One region of the Aliiglaciecola sp. SL4 genome, then DNA from elsewhere that is predicted to be linked to it. Evidence: predicted binding sites of a transcription regulator. Region 1 holds the regulator's gene; the other holds the start of a gene.
What was found. Region 1 encodes LexA, which represses DNA repair genes until DNA is damaged. Its sites were predicted from a motif close to TACTGTATNNNNATACAGTA; they were not measured.
Positions count from the first base shown of each region.

Region 2: AB6T38_RS16920 (class IIb bacteriocin, lactobin A/cerein 7B family) is a predicted target of LexA. The motif match lies at 4,761-4,780, and genes of this name have one in related genera.

Region 1 is NZ_JBGOSE010000004.1:95,871-105,616, reverse strand. Features, by position in the region: gene AB6T38_RS07520 (SURF1 family protein) at 1-574, opposite strand, end outside; gene AB6T38_RS07515 (DUF2909 domain-containing protein) at 657-866, shown strand; gene AB6T38_RS07510 (cytochrome c oxidase subunit 3) at 892-1,776, opposite strand; gene AB6T38_RS07505 (cytochrome c oxidase assembly protein) at 1,788-2,357, opposite strand; gene ctaD (cytochrome c oxidase subunit I) at 2,370-3,959, opposite strand; gene coxB (cytochrome c oxidase subunit II) at 3,971-5,125, opposite strand; gene lexA (transcriptional repressor LexA) at 5,608-6,231, opposite strand; gene plsB (glycerol-3-phosphate 1-O-acyltransferase PlsB) at 6,487-8,937, shown strand; gene ilvA (threonine ammonia-lyase, biosynthetic) at 8,991-9,746, opposite strand, start outside.
Region 2 is NZ_JBGOSE010000015.1:4,331-14,076, reverse strand. Features, by position in the region: gene AB6T38_RS16940 (DUF5610 domain-containing protein) at 1-1,400, shown strand, start outside; gene AB6T38_RS16935 (ATPase, T2SS/T4P/T4SS family) at 1,496-3,646, opposite strand; gene AB6T38_RS16930 (hypothetical protein) at 3,781-3,993, opposite strand; gene AB6T38_RS16925 (hypothetical protein) at 4,281-4,436, opposite strand; gene AB6T38_RS16920 (class IIb bacteriocin, lactobin A/cerein 7B family) at 4,454-4,621, opposite strand; gene rpsJ (30S ribosomal protein S10) at 5,080-5,391, shown strand; gene rplC (50S ribosomal protein L3) at 5,410-6,048, shown strand; gene rplD (50S ribosomal protein L4) at 6,066-6,671, shown strand; gene rplW (50S ribosomal protein L23) at 6,668-6,970, shown strand; gene rplB (50S ribosomal protein L2) at 6,985-7,809, shown strand; gene rpsS (30S ribosomal protein S19) at 7,825-8,100, shown strand; gene rplV (50S ribosomal protein L22) at 8,112-8,441, shown strand; gene rpsC (30S ribosomal protein S3) at 8,452-9,153, shown strand; gene rplP (50S ribosomal protein L16) at 9,159-9,572, shown strand; gene rpmC (50S ribosomal protein L29) at 9,572-9,746, shown strand, end outside.

The DNA of each region.
Region 1 (9,746 bases):
CGTAACCATAATGTTTTTCGGGAGCCATGACGACGGGCACCCAATTGCGAGAAAAACCAATGGGAAATGACGGGTCTAATTGCAAAACAATGGGTAAGACATCCGCTCCCATAAACTTCGATATCAAGGTTAAGTCGATACTCTGTAACAGTACTGGCCAATCATCGGTAAATTGTGCTGTTTCTGTCACCATTGGATTAACGGTTGGAACCCAACTCGTGCCAAACAAAGTTTGCTCATAACTTGGCAAATCAAATTTGGGCAATTCATTACGATACTGCCCGGCTTTGACCCAGCCTAAATTAGTGATAACGATCCCAAATTCGGTTCGAACAGGGACGAGAACTTGAAACCCTACTTGTCCATTTTCTATGCGATTATCGAGTAGAAAAATCTTATTCACTAACATTCGACCTTTAAATTCTAAGGGCAGATCCTGCTTATCTTGAAGTGTTAAAATATCCTCTATATTTAGCGGGTTAGTTGCTTGTCTCAATTCAATTTGTTGAATGCGTTGTGCTTTAACCTGCCCACGCTGCAATTGCCATACACCCAAAGAACATAAGATTATCACTGCCAACAGCACCAAAAGTGTGGCAAAGTAAGGATGTTTAGAATTATTCGTTGTAGTGACCATATATTGAGGAGTGATCGATTTGTTAGTTAAACTATTAGTCGGCGGCTTATTGCTTTTTATGCTCTACAATCTTTTTCGCGCCATGATAATAATGTTAAAAAACGACCCTAACCAGCCTCCTATGAGTAAATTTATTGGCCGCCGGGTGATGACCTCTGCAATTATTGTGATTTTGTTATTATTGGCTGTAGCAACGGGACTAATTACACCGAATCCACGTCCCTATTAAGGGACGCAAAAACGATAACGTGTATCTACAAAATATAAACAAAGAAAAATAGCATTACCCACACTACATCAACAAAGTGCCAATACCAACTTCCCGCTTGAAAAGCGAAATGATTGTCAGGCGTAAAGTGACCTTTGAGTACCCTTAAAAATAATACAATCAAAATAATTGTTCCCAAGGTAACATGCATTCCATGGAAACCTGTTAGTAGAAAGAATGTATTGCCGTAGACACCTGATTGTAAGGTTAAATTCATTTCACGATAGGCATGCACATACTCTTCTACTTGTAGAGTTAAAAAGAAACACCCCAACAGAATTGTTACACCTAAAAATGCAATCAATTTACCACGCTGTTGTTTCTCCAATGCCACATGAGCAAAATGACAGGTCACCGAAGAAATCAATAAAATAATAGTATTGTATAAAGGTAACCCCATCCATCCCATAGCCGTTGTTTCAACGCCACCAGGGGTTTTAGTCAATGGCCATATGGCTTCAAAATTGGGCCAAAGCACTTCTGCAGTCATGGCATTATTACCCGCCCCATCAAGCCATGGCATCGCAATTACTCGCGCATAAAATAATGCGCCAAAGAACGCAGCAAAGAACATAACTTCCGAGAATATAAACCAGGCCATCCCTTGTCTATATGAGCGTCCTAGTTGAGCGCTGTATTTGCCAGCCATAGATTCATGGATCTGATTTCTGAACCAACCAACTAACATAACCAATAAGGTGACTATGCCTGCAAGTAAGATCCAGCCACCGTATCCACTTTCGCCTTTGGTTTGTTCAACCACAAAGTTGCCTGCACCAAATGCAATCAGAAATAAAGCTACCGCACCAACAATTGGCCAAGGGCTTTGGTCTGGAACATAATATTTTTCGTAAGCTTGTTGTTGTGCCATTTTGATTCCTTTTATCCTTGATTCATTGCAACGCCTTCGGCACTTGCCGTCACGTCATACAAGGTATACTGAAGGGTGAAAAACTTAATATCTTTTGGTAACTGCGGGTCAACATAGAACTTCATTGGCATTATTGCTTCTTCACCCGCACCTAAAGGTTGATTGTTAAAGCAAAAGCATTCAGTTTTATTCATATACAATGCGGCCGTGCCCGGTGAAACAGAGGGAACAGCTTGGGCAACGTAGTCTTTGTGGGTGGTGTTTTTAACGTAAAAGTCCACTTGGTTCATCTCACCTGGGTACACCTCGACTTTCCGAGTTTGTGCTTTGAATTCCCAAGGCATTCCCGTATTTGTACGAGTAATAAACTCGATGGTGATAGTACGAGAGTGATCCACCTCGATCGACTCATATACTGCTGCCGTATCACTGGTTTTACCGTTAATTCCGGTAACTTGGCAAAACACTTCATATAGGGGAACCAACGCAAATGCGAAGCCAAACATGCCAATCACAACACCCACCAGTTTTAAAACCAGTTTGCTGTTGTTAGATTGGCTATTGCTTGAACGTTCAGTCATGACGAATCACACTTACTTAATCACTGGAGGCGTATCGAAGGTATGATAAGGAGCTGGTGATGGGATTTCCCATTCCAAGCCTTCTGCACCTTCCCAAACTTGGGCAGAAACAGGTTCACCCTGCTTACGACACGCTTTGATAAGCAACGCTAGGAATATCAATTGTGATAATCCAAAAGCAAATCCACCTAAGCTGATCCATTTATTAAAATCTGCAAATTGTAAGGCGTAATCTGGAATACGTCGTGGCATGCCTGCTAAACCGACAAAATGCATGGGGAAAAACAGCACATTAACGGAAATTAACGAACACCAAAAATGCCACTTAGCTAAGGTTACGTCGAACATTTTACCAGTCCATTTAGGCAGCCAATAATATACCGCCGCCATAATGGAAAATATTGCTCCAGTAACCAATACATAGTGGAAGTGTGCAACCACAAAATAAGTATCGTGATATTGGAAGTCCACTGGTGTAATCGCCAGCATCAAGCCAGAAAGGCCACCTATGGTAAACAGTACAATAAACGCCAAAGCGAATAGCATAGGCACTTCAAAGGACAAAGAACCCCGCCACATAGTTGCTACCCAGTTAAATACTTTTACCCCTGTGGGCACCGATATCAGCATAGTGGCAAACATAAAGAATAGCTCGGCCCCCACCGGCATCCCAGTAGTAAACATGTGGTGTGCCCAAACAATGAATGACAACAACGCAATAGACGTGGTGGCATAAACCATAGAGGCGTAACCAAACAGTTTTTTCCGTGAGAATGTCGGCACGATGGCAGAAATAATACCAAATGCAGGAAGAATCATAATATACACTTCAGGGTGCCCGAAGAACCAAAATATATGTTGGAACATAACCGGATCACCGCCACCAGCGGCATTAAAGAAACTAGTACCAAAAAACTTATCAGTTAATACCATAGTCACTGCACCGGCAAGCACCGGCATCACCGCGATTAACAGGAATGCCGTGATTAGCCAAGTCCACACGAACAACGGCATCTTCATCCAAGTCATGCCTGGGGCACGCATGTTGAAGATAGTCACAATCACGTTAATCGCTCCCATAATGGAAGAGATCCCCATAATATGCACAGAAAAAACAAACAATGCTGTGGTGTCATTACTGTATGTTGTAGAAAGAGGTGCGTAGAACGTCCAACCAAATGCGGGACCACCACCTTCCATGAACAACGAAGCAAGCAAAATGGTAAATGCCATTGGCAGTATCCAGAAGCTCCAGTTATTCATTCTCGGTAAAGCCATATCTGGCGCACCGATCATCATTGGCACCAACCAGTTAGCTAAGCCAGTAAATGCCGGCATAACTGCACCGAACACCATGATAAGCCCGTGCACAGTGGTCATTTGGTTGAAGAAATTAGGCTCTACAATTTGCAATCCTGGTTGAAATAATTCAGCACGAATTACCATGGCCATAGCACCGCCAGTTAAAAACATGATGAACGCGAACCACAGATAGAGGGTACCTATATCTTTATGATTTGTTGTAAATAACCAACGTTTTATGCCACTAGGAGCATGATGATGGTGGTCGTCATGATCGAGTTCGGTTGTCGCTGTGCTCATAACTGCTCCCCTTATTGACCTGTCATTACGGCGTTAACATCTTTAGCTTGGACCATGTCGCCGGTATCGTTACCCCAAGCATTTCGTTCGTAAGTAATAACTGCTGCCAGCTCACTCATGGTTAGTTGTTTTGCAAAAGCTTGCATGGCAGTGCCAGTTTTACCGTTTAATACGATATTTATGTGTGCTGTCATGTCATTAAGCACCATTTCACTATTGACCAAGGCTGGAAATACGCCTGGTAACCCTTGTCCATTTGGTTGATGACAAGCTGCACAAGCACGCATATAAACCTGCTCACCATTGCTCATCAACTCTTCCATGCTCATATTCATAGCCAACAATCTTTGCTCTTCTTCCTTGGCTTTACGCTGTACTTCTTCTTGAGCGTTTATCCAAGCTTCGTATTCAGCAGGTTCTTTGGCAACCACAACGATAGGCATAAAACCGTGATCCTTTCCGCAAAGTTCTGCACATTGACCGCGATATACACCGGGCTCAATGACGTTTGCCCAAGCCTCATTAATAAACCCTGGGTTAGCATCTTTTTTAACAGCAAAATCAGGCACCCACCAAGAATGGATAACATCATCCGAGGTAACTAAAAATCGCACTTTTTTGCCAGTCGGGATGACAAGAGGACGATCAACTTCCAATAGGTAGTTATGTCCTTTTTCGAATTTGTTGTTGATTTGCTCTTGCTGGGTGGCCATCACGGAATAATATTCAACATCATTTTCCATGTATTTGTAATGCCACTTCCATTGAGAACCGGTAACCAGCACAGTGACCTCTGAGTTTTCGGGGTCTTCCATGGCGATCAGTGTTTTAGCGGCAGGGAATGCCATCACGACTAAAATAATGAAGGGTACAATTGTCCAAGCAATTTCTACTTTCACACTTTCATGAAAATTAGCAGGTTGCGCACCTCTAGATTTACGATGGAAAATCATACTCCAAAACATCACACCAAATACTAGAACTGCAATAACCACGCAAATGAAAAACATAAGCATATGCAGATCATAAACTTGGCCACTAATCTCAGTCGCACCTTTGCGCAAATTCAATTGATACTGATCAGCAGTCGAAGTCGATTCTGCAGACACTGTAAATGCAATTAGACTGGTCAGTATTACCAATACGCCGGACCATATCTTTTTCACTCAACACCTCCTGATGATGTAAGCCTTTTCCAAAGGAGCAAAGCAGAGTTAATAACCGCAAAAGGCTCAGTTCTGGTAAACGACTTGGGATCTTAATGTTACATAACTGTAAAAACCAGTATAAGAATTACTCAACTAAAGTCTAACGTCTAGTGTTTTTTGTTAAAAATTTAAACAAGCGCTTGATTTTCAATCAAAATAGATGGAAAAGTTATGATTTATAACGAATGGAAATAACTTTAACTTTGGAACCAACTAAAGTTGATAATGGTTATCGATGACCTCCAAGAGTGGTGTCTAGCAAGGGAGGATGTGCATTTTATATCTAGTTAAAATAGAGGGGTTGGATAAAAATATTTTCTAATAAAACGGATTAACAAAAACTTAGCTTGAACTTAAGTTTTTAAAGTCCTGAATGCAAAATAATAAAAAAGTGACCCTTAGGTCACTTTTCAGTGTAACTTTGTCACAGAAACGGAAGTTTACATCCAATCAGCGTTACGAATAACACCGACTGCGATACCTTCAATATTAAAAGGCTGCGAAGCCAAATCCACTTTAATAGGATTAAACTCGTCGTTTTCAGCATGTAGGATCACTTCTCTACCACGCTTTTCTAGCCGTTTTACCGTCACATCTTCGTCAACTCTTGCTACCACAACCTGACCATTGTGAACATCAGTTGTGCGATGAACTGCGAGCAAATCACCATCTAAGATACCAATGTCTTTCATACTCATGCCACTAACTCTTAGCAAAAAGTCAGCACTGGGTTTAAATAAATCAGGGTCGACTTTGTAGTGACACTCAACATGCTCTTCGGCCAATATTGGCTCGCCAGCAGCCACTCGCCCGACTAAAGGTAATCCAGCCTCTTCCAATTCATCTTCAAGGGGTACATTCAATTTGATTCCCCTAGAAGTACCAGGGAGGATTTCGATGACACCTTTGCGTGCCAATGCTTTAAGATGCTCTTCTGCCGCATTAGCCGATTTAAACCCCAATTGACGAGCAATTTCAGCACGCGTTGGCGGCATACCCGTGGCTAACATGGTGGCTTTTATTAATTCAAGAATTTCGCTTTGTCGTGGTGTTAGTGGACGCATAAACAGCCTGTTTTTCTATACAGTTTAACTGTTAGTATATACAGTTACCCAGAGAAAACAAAGGTTGTTTTATATTTTCTCATGAATTATCAAAAGCCTATTGATTTAATTAGGGTGACTTTACATACGCTAACAATATAAAATGGTAGTACAACCTAATAGACGTTGGTCTGCGCATTTTAATATGCAAACATGAATAGAGTTCGACTCTTCATGCTATGCTTTTAACGAACTCGAAACCTCAAGGTGTTATATATGGATTGGCTGCATAATTTGCTGCTTTCGATTTTTGCTTTTCCCGTAAAATGGCTAGTCAAAGTCAATAGTATTCCCACTGACATTGAAACTGAGTTAGGAATAGATAAAAGCAAACCCATTGTATATTTGCTTAGAACCCACTCGATTACTGATCAACTCGCCCTTAAAATGTCGACCAAAAAAGTCGACTTACCCAATCCGACTAAAAAAATCATCATCGGTGGTGAAGAGCATAGCGCCAGTGTCTTTCTAGAGCAGCCGCAATCTGTCATTGGCAGGACCATTAAAGGCACTAAAATCGCCGCCGACTTAACCCATTTATTTCAACTTCACAAAGACAACGCCGATCTTGATTTGCAAATTGTGCCGGTGACGGTTTTTTGGGGCCGCGCACCTGGCCGAAAGTCCAATGGATTAGCTGATCTATTAGCTGATAAAGCTTCGCCCAGTTGGTTACGAAAGTTCTTTATCGTATTGTTTTTAGGCCGTGATAATTTTGTCTCTTATAGTAAAGCAGTATCGTCTCGAGATATGACTAAGTTGCCTGGTACTGAAGCCGAAATCGCGCACAAATTGATTCGTTTAGCCGGCACCCATTTCCATCGGAAAAGACAAGCTTTTAACGGCCCTATGCTGTTAGAAAAGCAAGAGTTGTATAATTCAATTTTGGGTTCTGTGACGGTTATTAATGCCATTAACGAAGAATCTAGACAAAAAAAAATCCCGCTATCTAAAGCTAAGGCAAATGCTAAATCTTATATAAACGAAATTGCGGCGGATTACCGTGAGGGTTTAATTCGATTCGGCGACCGTGTTTTAACTCGGATCTGGAACAAAATCTATGATGGAATCGAAGTTGGTCATGCCGATAAAGTCCGGAAACTAGCCCAAAATGGTCATGAGATCATATATGTTCCTTGTCATCGCAGCCATATGGACTACCTGCTATTAACTTACGCCATTTACCATCAAGGTCTGGTTACCCCTCACATTGCAGCAGGGATCAATTTAAACTTTTGGCCTGTTGGCGGCATTTTTCGACGCGGCGGTGCATTTTTCCTACGTCGTAGTTTTGCTGGCAATAAACTCTACACAAGTGTATTCCGCGAATATCTAGAACTCCTGTTTAACAAAGGCTATTCGGTTAAATATTATGCTGAAGGCGGACGTAGCCGAACTGGAAGACTGCTACCACCAAAAACCGGGATGCTAGCAATGACCTTACAGGCGATGATCAAAGGAGTTAATCGTCCAGTCAGTATAGTACCGGTTTACATTGGTTATGAGCATGTGATGGAAGTAGGTAGCTACCTTAGCGAATTAAAAGGCAATACCAAGAAAAAAGAATCCGTATTCGGGTTATTTTCTGTGGTTAGAAAGTTGAAAAACTACGGCCACGGCTTTCTCAATTTTGGTGAACCTATTCAGCTTAATAATTTCCTTGATGAGCAAGTACCGAGTTGGCGCGATGCGCAAAACAGTGAGGTTGATAAAAAACCAAGCTGGCTAACCCCAACCGTAAATATCCTTGCTAATCAGGTTATGGTGCGAATTAATCAGACAGCGGCCATAAGCGGTATGTCACTTTGTGCATTGTGTTTACTTTCAGCTAAGAAAAACGCAATGGGCCAATTGGAACTCGAGCAGGCAGTGGATGACTATATTCACTTGCTAAAATTATCACCTTACAGTGAGTTGGTGAGCTTGCCTGACAAAAGCGGGCATGAAATTGTAGAACAAACCCTGAAACTGGGGAAAATGAACGTCTCTGAAGATAGCTTCGGCAAAATTATCTCGTTAGAGCAACGTAATGCTGTCACCTTAACTTACTATCGCAATAATATTTTGCACTTATTCGCCATTCCGGGATTAATCGCCGCCATCGTATTTGCTCACAATGGGTTGGAGAAATCTAAATTACTTGATCTTATTATGCGCCTCTACCCAATGTTGCAGCGAGAGTGGTTCCTTTACATGTCGAGCGAACAAGCAAAAGAATATGTGGAAGGCTTAATTGAAAGCATGTTAGAGATGGGCATGATAGTGACCGCAGAAGATAAACTAGCCCCAGCTCACTCCACCGCAGAATCATTCTATTCATTGTGGTTATTAAATCGCTGTGTTCAGGAAACACTGCAACGTTATGCATTGGTGTTATCTTTATTAGCAAAAGAAAAGAAAATGACTCGCTCAGCATTGGAGCGAACAAGTGCGAAATTTGCTGAACGATTGTCTGCATTGCACGGCATTAGTTCACCAGAATTTTTCGATAAAAATGTATTGGCAAGCTTTGTGAATGCCCTTAGGGAAAATCAACTTCTAGCAGATAGCGAAGATGGCCAATTACAACATTCCGAAACCAGTGAAACTTTGCGCCAAGATATTATCGCACTAATAGCACCTGAAATAGCCCAGCGTTTAGAAAAGCTTTACGCACTGCAAAGCTAACTTTCAGACATAAAAAAGGCTCCGATTAAGGAGCCTTTTGCATTTTTTGACAATTACTTTGCTAAATCAGATAAAAAGAACTGATAAGCAGGGTTCGTTGTTTGTTCATCATATTGGTAGCCAAGCTTATCCAAATGCTGATCAAAATCGACTCTAGCTTGGTCCGGTAAATCAAACCCCGCAAGCACCAGACCTTCAGCAGCCCCATGATTACGATAATGGAATAAGGTAATATTCCATGACTCACCAAGGGTATTCAAGAACTTCATCAAAGCGCCTGGATATTCAGGGAACTCAAACGAAAAAATATGTTCATTGAGTAACGTCGGCGGACGACCACCAACCATGTAGCGCACGTGCAGCTTAGCCATTTCATTTTCAGACAAATCAAAACACTGATAACCGCTATCGGTGAGCAACTTTTCCAATTGATGATACTCTTCACGTCCAAAACGTAATTTGATACCTACAAAGATATGGGCTTCACCATCACTGGAATAGCGGTAATTGAACTCGGTAATAGTTCTACCGCCTAACAGTTCACAAAAACGTTTAAATTCACCTTTTTGTTCAGGAATTTTAACCGCAAAAACCGCTTCTTTTTGCTCACCCAGTTCACAACGCTCAGATACATAGCGCAAAGTATGAAAATTGATATTTGCACCACATAAGATGCCACCAATTTTTTTACCGGACACATTATGCTCTGAAAGATACTTTCGAATACCCGCCACCGAAAGTGCACCTGCAGGTTCAGCTATGACTCGAGTATCATCAAAAATATCTTTGATTGCCGCACAAATTTCATC
Region 2 (9,746 bases), on a different contig from region 1:
GCGACAAAGCCCAGGTTAACCCCAATGACGCGGTAAAAAATCAATTGCGTGAAGCTGGTTTGAAACAAGCAGAAGCAGGGCTAAGTATGTCTGCTGAATCTACTGTTAGCAAGCTCAGTTCACAAACGACAGTCGGGTTAAGAATTTACAGTAACTCGTTAAACCAAACATTAGAACTTGATGGTAAACGGGCAAATCTGAAAAGTCCTGAACAAACAAATGAAAGTTTATTCGACTTTGAAGAAGTAGCAAACAATGTACTTCATTTTGTGAGCGGCGTGATTTCTGGAGCTGCACGCAATGGTGCGGATGAAGAAACCTTAAGTAGCTTATTTGACCAAGCACGTTCGGGGGTTGCTAAGGGGATCAATCTGGCAGAAAAAGATCTGTCAGGTTTTATGAATGAAGATATTTCTGAGGGGATTGATCGTAGCGCTGATTTAATTGAGCAAGGTATTCAACGATTACAAGATCAACTTTTTGGTAACGAAAACGAAGTAGATGACGCTGCTTTGCAGTCTCCTATGTCAACTGTAACAGAGAGTCTTTCTGCGTCTCGCCAACAAAGTGGCGAGTTGCAAATTCGCACCCGGGATGGTGATGAAGTCACTATTCGTTTTGAGGATTTAAAACAGTTTGAGTTAAATCGTCAGGTGTTAATGGAGCAAGAGAAACAAATTACACAAAGTTCAGACATCGAAAAGAACGATGTTTTACCGCGTGCTTCTACAGATAATGTTGAAACTCCAAGCAATGCAAATGTTCAGGCTGATGAGGTTGAATTACAAAGTGCTGAGTCAGATGAAAGCTCTACACCAGCAAATGCTCGACCTGAAGCATCTGAAACAAACGGCGAGCCTACAGCGGCTCAGCAATCGGTATTTGTTGCACAGAGTAACTACAGCTTTTCAGTAACTGGTGAGTTGGATGAAAGTGAACTGGAGTCTATAGGTCAGTTAGTTTCTGATGCCAATGATTTGGCCAACACTTTTTTTGAAGGAGATATTGAGCAAGCTTTTGAACAGGCCTTGGAAATTGGTTTTGACGAACAAGAACTAGCAGGTTTTGCGTTGCAACTCACTCGACAAGATCAAGTTGAGGTAGTTAAAGCTTACGAGTCGGTTTCTCAATATAACGATGACGACAGCAGTCAAGAGCCGTCATCAAAACCGATAGAAAGAGTAAGTGATTACTTGCAAAAAATGCTCAATGTTTTTGAGCAGTCGCAGCAAAAGTTAGCGGATGGCGATCAGTACGATAAGTTAATTAATCGTATTATTAATGAAGTTCAAGACTTGGGAACCAATGATTTAGTAACGGCAATCAACGATTTCCATACGTTTAATAAGCAGTTACTGAATAACTTACCTAACGCAAATGGAACCATTGATTCTGAGTAAGGTAGGCAACATCAGGGGGTATTAAATTATTTAATTTTGAACCCGATGAGACCTTAAAATAGGCACTCAATTTATCCATTGAGTGCCTTTTTCAGTTACTCAGTTCCGCTGATAATCTGAATTTGAGCTATATCAGTATCACCTTTTAGTACTTTTAAGATCCCGTCTTGCGTGAGGGTTCTCATTCCATCTTTCATCGCTTGGGCTTTCATTTCAGTTACCGATGCTTCTTTGTACACTAGAGAGCGAAGATCAGATGTCATGGCTAACAATTCATGTACCCCGGTTCTTCCTTTATAACCAGTATCACCGCAATCATCGCAACCTTTGCCACGATACAACATTAGCGGCTCCTCCAGACCAAGTTCTTCCAGATATTCTTCGCCGTATTGACGACGAATAAACGCCATATCTGTTTCAGTCGCGGGGTATTGTTCTTTGCAGTTTGGACATATAGTTCGAATCAAGCGTTGCGCCATGATGCCAACACAGGCATCGGAAAAGTTCACCGGATCTAGGCCTAAATCTAATAAGCGAGTGATGGTTTCTGGTGCCGAGTTAGTGTGCAAAGTAGAGAGCACTAAGTGACCGGTCAGAGAGGCTTCTATACCAGCATGCGCCGTTTCTTTATCACGCATTTCACCAATAAGAATAATATCAGGGTCGGCTCGTAAGAAAGCTCTTAATGCGTTGGCGAAAGTGAAGCCTATTTTGGGACTCACCTGAACTTGCTGCAATCCTGGCTGTGTTATTTCCACCGGATCTTCTGCTGTCCAAATTTTCTTATCTGGTGTATTCAAATAACCTAATATGGCGTGCAATGTGGTGGTTTTACCCGAACCTGTAGGACCCACAACTAATAATATTCCATGGGGTTTTTTAATCATTACCCGAAGCATATTCATGTTCTTAGGCGAAATGTTCATTTTTTCAATGGGTAACGCGCCACCTGAGGCTAAAATCCGCATGACCACACCTTCGCCAGCCACTGTCGGTATTGTTGCGACCCGAACTTCAACCAACTGACCTGACATTTTAAATGCCAATTTACCGTCTTGTGGAACACGCTTTTCAGCGATATTCAAGTTTGACATGATTTTTATACGTGCAATAACTGCGCTGTGATGAGAAGCCGGTACCTGGGTAATATCTCGACAAACACCATCGATGCGCATTCGAACCCGTGTCGGACCGTTCTTTTCAGGATCCACATGGATATCTGATGCATTTAATCGCTTTGCGTCATGCAAAACGCGACTCACTAAACGAACTACTGCAGGCGCATCATCAGACATCTCTTCACTAGTTTCATCTAACTCTTCACTACTGGTACCAATTTCGTCCAGTATTTCATCCATCTCTCCAGGCGCGCCTCCGCCCCCGCTCGCGCCTAAGTATTGCAGCACTTGATTGGGTAAACCTACAGAGATTTCATAGCTGTCTATTCCTAATGCACTTTCAATTTCCATTAATAGGGCAGCATTATTAGGTTCGGCCATCAAAACAATTGGATTTTCAGCAGCGTCTGCCAACACCACTACGTAGTTTCGCTTTAAATAAGATAGGTTTAGTTTATTACCGCTTTGCAGAACATGGTATTTCTCAGGCAGGTAACTAATGTAGGGAACTTGATAGTGAACCGATAATGCATTTCCCAACTCATCTTCGGGAATACGAGCTTCGGAGACCATGCGTTGGATTAATTGACGAATATCTTTACTTGTTTCAGTAAATTGTTTGAGGTCTTTTTCAGACATCAACTTACGATGAACAAGATAATCAAACGGATTACTGGTTCCGCCCAATTCATAGCGGAATTTATTTCCTAATATTTCTGACAATGAATTGGCTAAGCGTAAATCGGCATCACCAAAGCAGCCCACATTTTTATTAATGATTTGCATCACACCCATCAGTACGCCGGCATTCAAAATGGGAACACAAATGATATTTTCAGTTTTAAAAGAACTGTTCTTATCAAATTTATCGGCAAACTTCAGACGTGGATGTATCTCTGCCAGTTCTTGCGCATTATAAGGGTCGCTAATTAGCAGGGGCTTTTGACTCAGTGCAACATATCCAGCGATAGACTGTGGACTAATCGGAACTTTGATTTGTAGCGTTTCTTTTCCGGTTTTGAAACGGGCAACCAAATCTTGATGTTGACGTCGGCGTTGAAAAATACTCATACGCTGAGCTTCAAACAAACTAAGAATTATCGGTTCCAATTGCTGATAAGCATCCATCAATGATGGATGGGCTTCCAACAATCTATCTATTTTCTGAAGAGTCTCTTCAATAACAAGTTCTGTTGCCATCTACTACGGTCAGTGTCATTACTTATTCCCTAACTATAACTGAGTGTAATCATTAACAAAACCTAAGATTTAGATTGCTTTTCCTCAGATTGCTTAGGTTTTACGCTTTGGTTGAATAAAAACCCCAGTATGATTAGCAACATTCCTGTATGGGCTACCGGATTTCCGAAGATACCCGTACCATCTTCAAACCAGCTCCCTACAACTTGAATGAAAGCAAATGCAACTAAGATATACAGCAACCAGTTAGTAAACTTAATTAGTTTGGGATCCATAATTTAATCCTCTTTACAAATATCGTTAGGATTTTTCTCTGCTCCATATTGGTTAAATAGAAACCCGCAGATAATGTATAACAATGCTGTTTGTAGATTAGGGTTAGCTGACATGTCAATATCGTTTACGAACCAGTTAAAAGTGACACTCCAGAGATTGGTAGCTATCATTAAAAATAAAATAGCATTGGTGAATATTACAAATTTACGATTCATTACACTTCCCTTCTGTTTTATAGTTTATTAAAAATAAAAGGGGAGCTATCCCCTTTTAACTTTTTCTAAAATCAATGAAACAAGTTATAAATGGAAACTCCTAATTGATAACCCGCTTTTCCTCCGAATACATATCCCACACCATAACCAATTGCGTAACCTGCAACTTCGTTGTCGGGCATGCCTCCAGAAATTTTAATTAATTCATTTCTATTTAATTCGATCATTAAAAATTCCTTTTTGTTTAATGAGTAGCATCATAAAAACCAAAACCGAGTCCACGACCAAATGACATGAGTCCTGGTAAACTGTTAATATAACCAACAGCGGACATCCCAGCTCCAAAAGCAACAATTAAAGGAGCGACTCCACCATTGACTTCTTCTAATTGCGTAACATTCAATTCTCGCATGTGCGATTTCCTTTTGATTAATAAATTAATGTCCTTTTACTGAGTTGCAGATAAAAGAACGTTTTATTGCTGTTGGCCTCGTAAACAACCTTTGCGCCAAAGCAATATCAAAAGGTTAGTGAAATGGTAACTAAAATACACCTGTTCCTAGGTACAGTTTTTTAGCGTTTTAATGACACTAATTTGTTGTGTTTATAATTTAACCTTATAAACTCACATTTAATTACTAATAGGCGTTGCATTAATTTCACACACATGTATAATTCGCGCCCACTTGCCCTGATGGGCAGTGATTTCGATTTCAACATTAGTTAGCTCTAATTAAAGTTGGCTAGCGAAGAAATCGAAATACTATGAACAAGACCCCAATTGTGGGTCATCGGTTTACATGCATCCTCCCACCTAATGAAAGGTTGGTGTGGATGGTTTTTTTTGTTCTTTCGATTGGAGCTTAATCGATGCCAAATCAAAGAATTCGTATTCGTTTGAAAGCGTTTGATCACAAGTTGATCGATCAGTCTACGGCTGAAATCGTTGAAACTGCGAAACGTACAGGTGCTCAGGTTAGCGGTCCTATTCCACTACCTACTCGCAAGGAACGCTATACAATATTGGTTTCACCTCACGTGAATAAAGACGCACGTGATCAGTATGAAATCCGTACACATAAGCGTTTGGTAGATATCATTGAACCAACTGATAAAACAGTTGATGCATTGATGAGATTGGACTTGGCTGCCGGTGTTGATGTTCAAATCAGCCTGGGCTAACAAGAGAGGGTTTTAACAATGGCGATTGGTCTTATCGGTCGTAAAGTAGGAATGACTCGCATCTTCACTGAAGATGGTATTTCAATTCCTGTGACTGTTATAGAAGCGACCCCAAACCGTGTGACTCAGTTACGTACTGATGAAACAGATGGGTATCGCGCGCTACAAGTAACCGCTGGTGATAAAAAAGCAAACCGCGTAAATAAAGCTTCAGCAGGTCATTTTGCTAAAGCTGGCGTGGAAGCTGGCCGTGGTTTATGGGAGTTTCGTTTAGACAACAACGAAGGCGAAGGTATTGAAGTAGGCAGTGAACTTACTGTTGAAATCTTTACTGAAGCTACAAAAGTTGATGTTGCAGGAACTTCTAAAGGTAAAGGTTTTGCCGGTGCTATCAAACGTTGGAACTTTAGTCACCAACGTATGACACATGGTAACTCTTTGTCTCACCGTGCTCCTGGTTCGATTGGTCAAAACCAATCTCCAGGTAAAGTTTTCAAAGGGAAGAAAATGGCTGGCCAATTAGGCAATAAAGCTGTGACTACTCAATCTTTGGAACTAGTACGTGTTGACGCAGAGAACAACCTTCTTCTAATCAAAGGTGCAGTACCTGGTGCTCCAGGCAGTGACGTTATCGTCAAGCCTGCAGTTAAAGCGTAACGTCTGGGAGTTAAGTGATGGAATTAGTATTGAAAGACGCGAATAGCGCTCTTGAAGTCTCCGAAGCAACCTTTGGACGTGATTTTAACGAAGCGCTAGTACACCAAGTAGTAGTGGCTTACGGTGCAGGTGCCCGTCAGGGTTCTAAAGCACAAAAAACACGCTCTGAAGTTAGAGGCGGTGGCAAGAAGCCTTGGCGTCAAAAAGGTACTGGTCGTGCTCGTGCTGGTACAATCCGCAGCCCAATTTGGGTCGGTGGTGGCCGTGCGTTTGCAGCCAAACCTCAAGATCACAGTCAAAAAGTGAACAAAAAGATGTACCGTGGAGCTATCCGTAGCATCCTTTCTGAATTGGTACGTCAAGATCGCTTGATTGTTGTAGAAAAATTTGGTGTTGATGCACCTAAAACAAAAGCATTGATTGCTAAGCTTGACGAACTTGAGCTTAACGACGTGTTAATCGTAACGTCAGAAGTAGAAGAGAACTTGTTCTTAGCTGCTCGTAACTTATATAAAGTAGACGTTCGTGATGTTCAAGGCATTGACCCAGTAAGCTTAATCGCATTCGAAAAAGTGTTAATCACTGCCGATGCGGTTAAACAGCTAGAGGAGTCGTTAGCATGATCTCTGAAGAGCGTTTACTTAAGGTGCTATTAGCACCGCATGTTTCTGAAAAATCAACCATGGCTGCTGAAGGCAACAACGCTGTTGTTTTCAAAGTCGTAAAAGACGCAAACAAAGCTGAAATCAAAGCTGCAGTTGAAAAACTGTTTGAAGTTGAAGTTAGCAGCGTTCGTACCTTAAACGTGAAGGGTAAAACCAAGCGTCACGGTCAGTCTTTTGGTAAGCGTAACGACTGGAAAAAAGCATATGTAGTGCTTAAAGAAGGTCAAGACATCGACTTCGTCGGTGGCGAAGCTTAAGAAGGGGATTTGATATGCCATTATTAAAAGCTAAGCCGACTTCTGCAGGTCGTCGTCACGTAGTTCAGGTTACAAATCCTGATCTACATAAAGGCGCACCTTACGCACCACTACTTGAGAAAAACAGCAAGTCTGGTGGTCGTAACAACAATGGTCGCATTACCGTGCGTCACATTGGTGGTGGTCATAAACAGCATTATCGTTTAATTGACTTCAAACGTAACAAAGATGGCATTCCAGCCAAAATTGAACGTTTGGAATACGATCCTAACCGTTCAGCTAATATTGCACTTGTGCTTTATGCTGATGGTGAGCGTCGTTATATTCTTGCTCCGAAAGGTGCTAAAGCTGGACAAGCTCTACAGTCTGGTTCTGATGCACCAATCAAAGCGGGTAACGCCATGCCAATGCGCAATATCCCAGTAGGTACAACTGTACACGCTATTGAGATGAAGCCTGGTAAAGGTGCTCAAATTGCCCGTTCTGCAGGACAATATGCACAAATATTAGCGCGTGCCGAAGGTTATGTAACACTTCGTCTACGTTCTGGTGAAGTACGCAGAGTTTTAGCTGATTGCCGCGCCACCATTGGTGAAGTTGGTAACGCTGAACATATGCTACGTTCACTAGGTAAAGCTGGTGCAACACGTTGGCGCGGTGTGCGTCCAACAGTTCGTGGTGTAGCCATGAACCCAGTAGATCACCCACATGGTGGTGGTGAAGGTCGTACCTCTGGTGGCCGTCATCCAGTTTCACCTTGGGGTGTACCAACTAAGGGTAAGAAAACCCGTAGTAACAAGCGTACCGATAAACTTATCGTACGTCGTCGTAACAAGTAACAGCGAGGATTCACCATGCCACGTTCTCTCAAGAAAGGTCCATTTATTGACCTGCACTTGCTGAAGAAGGTAGAGGCTGCAGTGGAAAAGGGCGAAAAGAAACCAATTAAGACTTGGTCTCGTCGCTCCATGATCATCCCAGATATGATTGGGTTGACCATTGCGGTCCATAACGGTCGCCAGCACGTACCTGTTTTCGTCTCTGACGAAATGGTTGGCCATAAGTTGGGCGAATTTGCTCCAACGCGTACTTACCGCGGCCATGTCGCGGATAAGAAAGCGAAGAGATAAGAGGAAAAATTATGGAAGCTTTAGCTAAACATCGTTTTGCCCGTTCTTCGGCTCAGAAAGCACGCTTGGTTGCAGATCAAATTCGCGGTTTACACGTTGAAAAGGCGCTTGAAGTTCTGACTTATAGTCCGAAGAAAAGTGCTGCTCTAGTCAAAAAAGTACTAGAGTCTGCGATTGCGAACGCTGAACACAATGAAGGCGCAGACATCGATGAGTTGACTGTCGCAAAAATCTTCGTTGATGAAGGCCCAACTATGAAGCGTATCAAGCCACGAGCCAAAGGCCGAGCTGATCGTATCTTTAAACGCAGCAGTCATATCACTGTTGTAGTAGCGGACTAGGAGATTAGAAATGGGACAGAAGGTACATCCTACAGGTATACGCCTGGGTATCAGCAAACCATGGACGTCTACTTGGTACGCTAACACAGCGGAATATGCAGACAACCTGTTTAATGATCACCAGGTACGTAAATACCTGACTAAAGAATTGAAAAACGCGTCTCTATCGAAAATCGTTATCGAACGCCCAGCAAAAAGCATTCGTGTGACTATTCACACTGCTCGCCCTGGTGTTGTAATCGGTAAAAAAGGTGAAGATGTAGAGAAGCTTCGCAAATTTGTATCTAAGTTAGCCGGTGTGCCAGCTCAGATCAATATTGCTGAAGTGCGTAAACCTGAACTAGATGGCCAGCTTGTTGCTGACAGTATCTCTAGCCAATTAGAACGTCGTGTAATGTTCCGTCGTGCTATGAAGCGTGCTGTACAGAATGCAATGCGTCTTGGCGCTAAAGGTATCAAGGTAGAAGTAAGCGGTCGTTTGGGCGGAGCAGAGATTGCACGTTCAGAATGGTATCGTGAAGGTCGTGTACCACTACACACTTTCCGTGCTGACATCGATTATGCAACTTCAGAAGCTTTGACTACTTACGGCATCATTGGCGTAAAAGTTTGGATCTTCAAAGGTGAAGTACTAGGCGGATTGCCTCTTACGCAAGAGCAACCTGCTCAAGCACCTAAGAAGAAAGGCCGTTCTGCTAAGCGTGAGGGCTAATAATTATGTTACAACCTAAACGTATGAAATTCCGCAAAATGCATAAAGGTCGCAACCGCGGCATGGCAGTTGCGGGCGGCAAAGTTAGCTTTGGTACTTACGGATTGAAATCAATTGGCCGTGGTCGTATGACCGCACGTCAAATTGAAGCAGCTCGTCGTGCTATGACTCGTCACGTTAAACGTCAAGGTAAAATTTGGATTCGAGTTTTCCCTGATAAGCCAATTACTGAGAAGCCTCTTGAAGTGCGTCAAGGTAAAGGTAAAGGTAACGTTGAGTACTGGGTATGCCAAATTCAACCAGGACGTGTGTTATATGAGATGGAAGGTGTTCCTGAATCATTAGCTCGCGAAGCGTTTGAACTGGCGGCGTCTAAATTGCCATTTAAAACAACCTTTGTAACTCGGACGGTGATGTAATGAAAGCTGAACTGAAAGCCAAAAACGTTGAAGAATTGAACGCAGAGTTGTTAAACCTTCTTCGCGAACAGTTTAATCTACGTATGCAGCACAGCACTGGACAGTTGGAAAAAACTGACCAGCTACGTAAAGTGCGTCGTAACATTGCGCGTGTTAAAACCATTCTGACTGAAA